Linked DNA regions of Candidatus Nitrosotalea okcheonensis. The main gene of each other region encodes a partner of the protein of the gene in region 2 in a complex. Links are inferred from orthologs where the notes say so. Each region holds a gene or a part of one and is shown on either strand. Other genes may lie near its edges.

Region 1 (3,189 bases), 540 kb from region 2 along the record:
TCTAGTATTTTCAGTTAGACTCCCATCATTGAAATCTGGCATCATGGTTTTCTTGTCAATTACAACATTTTCTAGAACTGCACCAGACCTTATCGCATCCCAGATTTGTGGTTCTGCATCTTTGTTTAGATTGATACACTTTGCATAACATCCTCCTTCAAAATTAAAGATGCCTCTATCAGACCATCCGTGTTCATCATCGCCTATCAATTTCCTATTAGAGTCAGCAGATAGTGTAGTTTTTCCAGTACCCGAGAGACCAAAGAACAGAGAAGTGTCCCCGTTCTTTCCTATATTAGCAGAACAGTGCATTGGAAAGACACCTCGTGATGGTAAAATGTAATTCATTACAGAAAACATTGCCTTTTTTATTTCTCCGGCATATGACGTTGCTCCAATCAAGACAATTTTCTTTGTATAATTAAGAAGAATGAATGTATCAGTTTTTGTCCCATCTGCTTCTGGTATTGCTTTGAAATCATTTAGTGCGATAACAGTATACTCTGGTTTGTGAGACTCTAGTTCCGAGGCAGTAGGTCTAATGAAGAGTTGTCTTACAAAGAGGCTTTGCCATGGATGATCAGTTATAATTCTGATGGGTAATCGATGTTCGGGGTCTGCACCTACAAATCCATCAAAGATGAAGATTTCTTTATCTACAACGTATTTTCTCATCTTTTCAAATATTTTATCAAACTTGTCTTCTGGAAACGGGTGATTAATTTTGCCCCAGTCAACGGTATTGTGAGTTTGTTCATCATCTACTATAAAACGGTCATCAGGTGATCTTCCAGTATATTTTCCGGTTTTCACAGCCAATGCGCCGCTGGCAGTCAAAATACCCTCGTTTCTTTCTTCTATTAGATCAATGAGATTTTTGACCTGTAGATTCCTCTGTATCTTGGCAGGTTTTATTCCCATTTGTTCCAATTGTAATACAACGTGACGAGTGATTGTAGGTTCCAAATCCTCTATCATCTAGTAAGACGATTCCCTATGAAAATCCTTATTATCTCTTCGGATCACGTGAGCCCAAGCAAGAAACGTATTTATTGTAAAATTTGGTCAGAGTCGTATACATGCCAATCAATAAAGAAGCTCTTGAACTTAGAAAAAAGGTAGCAGAGCACAGGCCAGATTTTGTTAGACAGGAAAGCTGGAGATATTCAAAACTTGCAGAATCATGGAGAAAGCCAAAAGGCATGGACAACCATCAAAGAAAACAGAAAAAGGGATGGCCAGCTCTAGTACGAGTCGGATATGGAGGGCCAAAGATTGCAAGAGGATTACACCCATCAGGATTTACGGATAATTTAGTTTACAATTTAAAAGACTTGGAAAAGCTCGATCCTAAGAAAGATGGCATCAGATTTGGTCACGGAGTAGGGAAAAAGAAGAGATCAGAGATGATTACAAAAGCAATGGAAAAAAACTTCAAAGTATTCAATGCAAGGGTGTCAGCTAGTGGTAGTAAATCTTAAGTCTAAAAGACAGCTAGTCTCCAGAATTCTTGGAGTAGGAGTAGGTAGAGTAAGATTTGATCCAGAATACTTGGATGACATAACAGATGCAATTACTCGTGACAACATTAGAAGCTTGATAACCGCTGGAACAATTCAGGTAAAGCCAATCATAGGAACTTCAAAAGGAAGAGCACATTTCAAGAAATCCCAGAAACGCAAACGTGGAACTAAACAAGGTTCCAAAAAGGGAAGAAAAGGATCAAGAGTAGGAAAGAAGGAAGTGTATGTCAAGAGAATAAGAGCAATGAGACATCAACTAAAAGTATCAAAATCAAGAAAAGAAATACCAAACGAAAGTTATTGGAAATTGTACAAACAAGTTGGTGGAAATCAAGTAAGAAACTTGGCACATCTTCGTAGCTTGATAGAAGAAGTTCATTCCAAGAAATAAATTTAGAATCTAAAGATTCTGTCCTTGTCAAGAATTTTCCCTTTCTTGATTGTTATTCCTTCTTTAGAAAGCATGTTAGTTTTTACTTTCTCACCCCATGCATAGCCTCCGATTTTACCAGTGGACAGAATCACCCTATGACATGGAACAATAACAGGAAAGGGATTTTTTTTCATCATTTGCCCTATAGATCTTTGCCCGTTTTTTATACCAACTGCCTTTGCAAGTTCAGAGTATGTAGTAACCTTTCCTTTTGGAACTTTCAAAAGTTTTTCATATACTCTGTGTTCAAGTTTCAAATTTTTACCATCTCTAGATTACTTGTACTTATCATCTCAACTATTTTTTGTTTACTCTTTCCAAGTCCGCTCCAATCCACCAGTGCAAATTTAGCTTCATTATTTCGTTCTACAATGTGATCAAAAAGATCTGAATCCATATTGTCAAGACCATGTTTTGGAACAACAGTACCTAATGCAAAATCACCCTCGAGAAGTTCCTTGTTGAATTTTCTTGGATAATGAGTGCCACCAAAACAGATGGCCACATCATGTTTGCTTGGAGATTCTGACATTTCTTTTAAGACAACTTTTGCCACATTTTCACATAGCACAGTATCTGCCCATTCTCTTTCAGTTGTACCTATTTCAATGAACAGTGTTGGCTTGTTCAAGGCAGTAGGTCCATGATGAGTAGCCTCTATTGTTATGTCAAATTTTGAAAAGAGATCTCGTTGTTCCCATAATCGTTTCATGTATGACTTTTGTCTATAAGGATGAGGTATTGCAACTTGTCTTGCAAATCCGCCAAACATGGCATCGCCAAAGTTTCCCGTACTGTGACAAGTCAGTGCAAGATCTCCACTTTCAGCAGCGTGTTTTGATAAAAATACATAACCATCATAAGGATATTTTTCTTCAAGCCAATCGGCAGATATTGCCGGAGTCGGTATTATTACAAGATCAAAATTACTTCCATGAAAAACCCCATCATCGTTTTTGTTCATTTGTTTTGAAAGAAATGTAGCCATGTTAAAACCTGCAGGATCAGATTCGTATGCTACTAGTAGATCCATAAAAAAATAGTCATGGTACTACTTTATTATCGTAGAGGAAAATCTGGTTTTATCATAACATGTGCAAAAGTGTCTGTATTTTAGTTGCTAAAAGTTTGTCTGATTTACTTTATAAAATACCATGAATCAGAATGAAAAAACGTGAGCGAGAATAAACATTACAACATGTTCAAAATGTAGCAATTTGCATCCAAAAGGTT
Region 2 (3,502 bases):
AAAAGACAGGGTCCTAAGCCCTGCGCCTTTGACCAGGCTTGGCAACTCCCGCATGCACCATGACTTTTAAGACAAATTTATCTATTGTTGATGGTGCGTATGGCGAAATTATTTGGAACTAATGGTGTCAGGGGAGTATTTGGAGAAGATCTCACCCTTGATTTTATATCAAAAATTACTCTGTCAATTGCAAGTTTTTTCAAAAAAGGACCAATTTTAGTGGGTTATGATGGACGAGAATCAAGTGTAGTAATATCAAAAATAGTAACTGCAGCACTGAGCTCACTAGGTCTCGATTCTGCAGTATGTGGCCTAGTTCCTACCCCGTGTTTACAATTTGCCACAAAAAAACTTGGATATAATGGAGGAATTATGATAACTGCATCACATAACCCACCAAAGTATAATGGGCTAAAGGTTGTTGCAAAGGACGGCATTGAAATTTCAAGAGAAGATGAGCTCAAAGTAGAAGAATTTTACTTTACGAAAAAATGGACGATCTCAAAGAAGTTTGGCTTGATTAAAAAGGAATCAAATGCTGTACATACATATCTTTCTGGAATTAAAAAACAAGTTAATTCAAGTAAAATTAAATCACAAAATCTCAAGATAGTGCTAGATCTTGGTAATGGAGCTCAGGCAGTAACGGCTCCTATTCTATGTAAGGAATTTGGATGTGAGACAATCCTAATCAATGAAAAAATAGATGGTACTTTTCCAGGCAGAGGATCAGAACCAACACCCCAAAATTTGGACAAACTTTCAAGTATGATAATAAAATCAAAAGCTGATCTTGGTATAGCATTTGATGGAGATGGTGATAGAAGTATTTTTTGCGATGAGACAGGAAAAATTCTCACGGGTGATAGGTCTGCATTACTTTTATCTAAATACATTCTAAAAAAACAACCAAAATCCACGATAGTTACATCTGTTAATTCCACATTTGTAATAGAAAAAATTGCAAAGGACTCGGAATCACAAGTTTTACGAACCAAAGTGGGTAGTGTTGAGGTTTCACGCAAAATGGTGAAAGAAAATGCAATTATTGGTTTTGAAGAAAATGGTGGTTTTATGTATGGTAAACATAATCAGGTCAGAGATGGCTCTATGACTATGGCCATCTTACTTGATCTTCTAGCAAGTAGCAAAAATTCTTTATCAAAAGAAATGGGTATGCTACCTCCATCTTTTACCACGAAAGGAAAAATAGAATGTTCAAAAGATGATTTTAAAAAAATAGTTAAAATTCTAAAAACAGAACCTTACAAAAAAGATCTTATTGATGGAATTAAATTATCATTAGATGACTCTAGTTGGATAATGGTACGGTTGAGTGGTACTGAACCAATAGCCAGAATTTATGCTGAATCGTACTCTCAATCTAAATTAGATGAAATTTTTGCAAAATACTTGCAAAAGGTAAAGACCACACTTGACAGATAACACTTTTAAAACCAATTGAAAAGACAGAAAGAATGGAAATGATCCCAATGGGTGATACATCTGGCTAAGGCTTATTATGTTAAGTTTCAGGTGCCCACTGACTTGGTTAGCCCAATTTATGAGGCCGTAAGAGTCGCACATCAAAGTGGTAAAGTAAAGAAAGGTACCAATGAAGTTACAAAAGCAATCGAAAGAGGAATAAGTAAACTGGTGATTATTGCAGAAGATGTAGAACCACCAGAGGTAGTTGCTCACCTTCCTATACTGTGTGAGGAACACGGAATTCCATATGGTTTTGTTCCAAGTAGACAAGATCTTGGCAAGTCTTTGGGAATTGATGTTACCTCTGCTGCTGCTGCGATACTAGATTCTGGAGATGCTCAACACATTGTAGACCAAATTGTGGCATCGTTATCGCAGATAAAAGGCGGTCAAGCTAGCAAATGAGTACTGAAGTTCCTACCTCTGCCGAAGTTATACAAATAGTGGGAAGGACCGGAATTGCTGGTGAAGTTATTCAGGTTAGAGTAAAGATACTAGATGGTAAAGACAGAGGAAGAATTCTAACAAGAAATGTAAAAGGTTCTGTAAGAATGTCTGACATTCTAATATTGAGAGAAACAGAACGTGAAGCGAGAAAGATAAAGTGATAAAAATTGAGTGTTCTAGTCAAGCCTTGTAGTTTTTGTAATAGACCTGTAGCAAAGGGTTCTGGTACCATGCTTGTAAAAAATGACGGTTCAGTGTTTTGGTTTTGTTCTTCAAAGTGCAAAAAGAACATGCTAGTCCTAAAGCGTGATCCCAGAAGACTCAAGTGGACTAATAAATATGTCAAGGGCGGAATAAAGGTCAAAAAATAAAATGACTGAACAGACGTTATTCATTGTAAAGCCCGACGGTGTAGAAAGAAAACTAGTTGGTGATATTATCTCTAGATTTGAACACAGGGGATTTAATATTTTGAAATTGAAAATGTTTACTTTTACAAAACAAATGGCAGAAGAATTCTATTCAGTACATAACACAAAGCCATTCTTTGGAGAATTGGTTTCTTTTATTACTTCAGGAAGTGTGGTTGCAGCTATTGTAGAAGGAAATAATGCAATTGCAACAACTAGACTAATGATAGGCTCAACCAAATCATTTGATGCTGCACCGGGAACAATACGAGGAGACTTTGGACTGGGCATCTCTGATAATATCATACATGCTTCTGACTCTAAGGAAAGTTTTGAAAAAGAAATAGCTGTGGTATTCAAGTGAAAGTAGTTGCAAATACGACAGCCCATAGTAGCAGTTCTGGGTCACGTAGACTCTGGTAAAACATCTCTGCTAGATAAGATACGAGGTACGGGTGTACAATCAAGGGAAGCTGGAGGTATTACGCAGCATATTGGTGCAAGTTTTCTTCCTACTGAAACATTAAAGAAAGTTTGTGGGCCTCTTTTTGCAAAAATGGGTGGAGGAAATCAAGAAATTCCGGGTTTGCTTGTTATTGATACTCCAGGGCATGAAATATTTACAAATCTTCGAGCAAGGGGCGGTTCTGCTGCAGACATTGCAATTCTAGTTGTAGATGTAAATCGAGGATTTCAACCCCAAACTAACGAAAGTCTAAAAATCTTACAGAGTAGGAAAGTACCGTTTGTAATAGCATTGAATAAGGTGGACATGATTTCTGGATGGAAAAAAAATCCTACAACAAAATTTATTTCACAATCTGTCAAGGAACAGGATCAATTTGTACAGACAGCACTTGATGAGTTGTTGTATAATGTGGTAGGGACATTATCTGTTTTAGGATATAATTCGGAGGCATTTTACAGAGTAAAGGATTTTCTAAAAGAAGTAGCAATAGTTCCAGTCAGTGCCAGAAGTGGAGAAGGAATGCCTGAGTTGCTGGCAGTCTTGGTAGGACTCACACAACAATACATGCAAAAAAAATTGGACCAAACGGAGAAACAGACAAGAGGCATAGTTCTTGAGGTAAAAGAAGAGATTGGTCTAGGAATGACGGCAAACATTGTCTTAATCGATGGTACTTTGAGAAAAGGTG

What was found.
Region 1: rpl7ae (region 2) and BQ3481_RS10710 share a complex: the UniProt entries of both Methanocaldococcus jannaschii proteins name them as parts of the 50S ribosomal subunit. The link is inferred for Candidatus Nitrosotalea okcheonensis from one-to-one orthologs.

Annotation. Positions count from the first base shown.
Region 1 is NZ_LT841358.1:1,825,291-1,828,479, reverse strand. What follows is about bases 293-3,189. They hold BQ3481_RS10710 (50S ribosomal protein L19e), read left to right. Parts: upstream 293-1,464; coding sequence 1,465-1,914; downstream 1,915-3,189. Other genes in these bases: BQ3481_RS10700 (D-aminoacyl-tRNA deacylase), read right to left, coding at 2,210-2,989; BQ3481_RS10705 (MGMT family protein), read right to left, coding at 1,917-2,213; BQ3481_RS10715 (50S ribosomal protein L32e), read left to right, coding at 1,080-1,481; pckA (phosphoenolpyruvate carboxykinase (ATP)), read right to left, coding at 293-978. Outside these bases: more of pckA, read right to left, coding at 1-292. UniProt on the Methanocaldococcus jannaschii protein: Binds to the 23S rRNA.
Region 2 is NZ_LT841358.1:1,280,665-1,284,166, reverse strand. Bases 281-3,199 are described here. They hold rpl7ae (50S ribosomal protein L7Ae), read left to right. Parts: upstream 281-1,506; coding sequence 1,507-1,893; downstream 1,894-3,199. Other genes in these bases: infB (translation initiation factor IF-2), read left to right, coding at 2,716-3,199; ndk (nucleoside-diphosphate kinase), read left to right, coding at 2,308-2,709; BQ3481_RS07685 (50S ribosomal protein L24e), read left to right, coding at 2,103-2,306; BQ3481_RS07690 (30S ribosomal protein S28e), read left to right, coding at 1,890-2,096; glmM (phosphoglucosamine mutase), read left to right, coding at 281-1,446. Also shown: more of glmM, read left to right, coding at 91-280; more of infB, read left to right, coding at 3,200-3,502. UniProt on the Methanocaldococcus jannaschii protein: Multifunctional RNA-binding protein that recognizes the K-turn motif in ribosomal RNA, the RNA component of RNase P, box H/ACA, box C/D and box C'/D' sRNAs.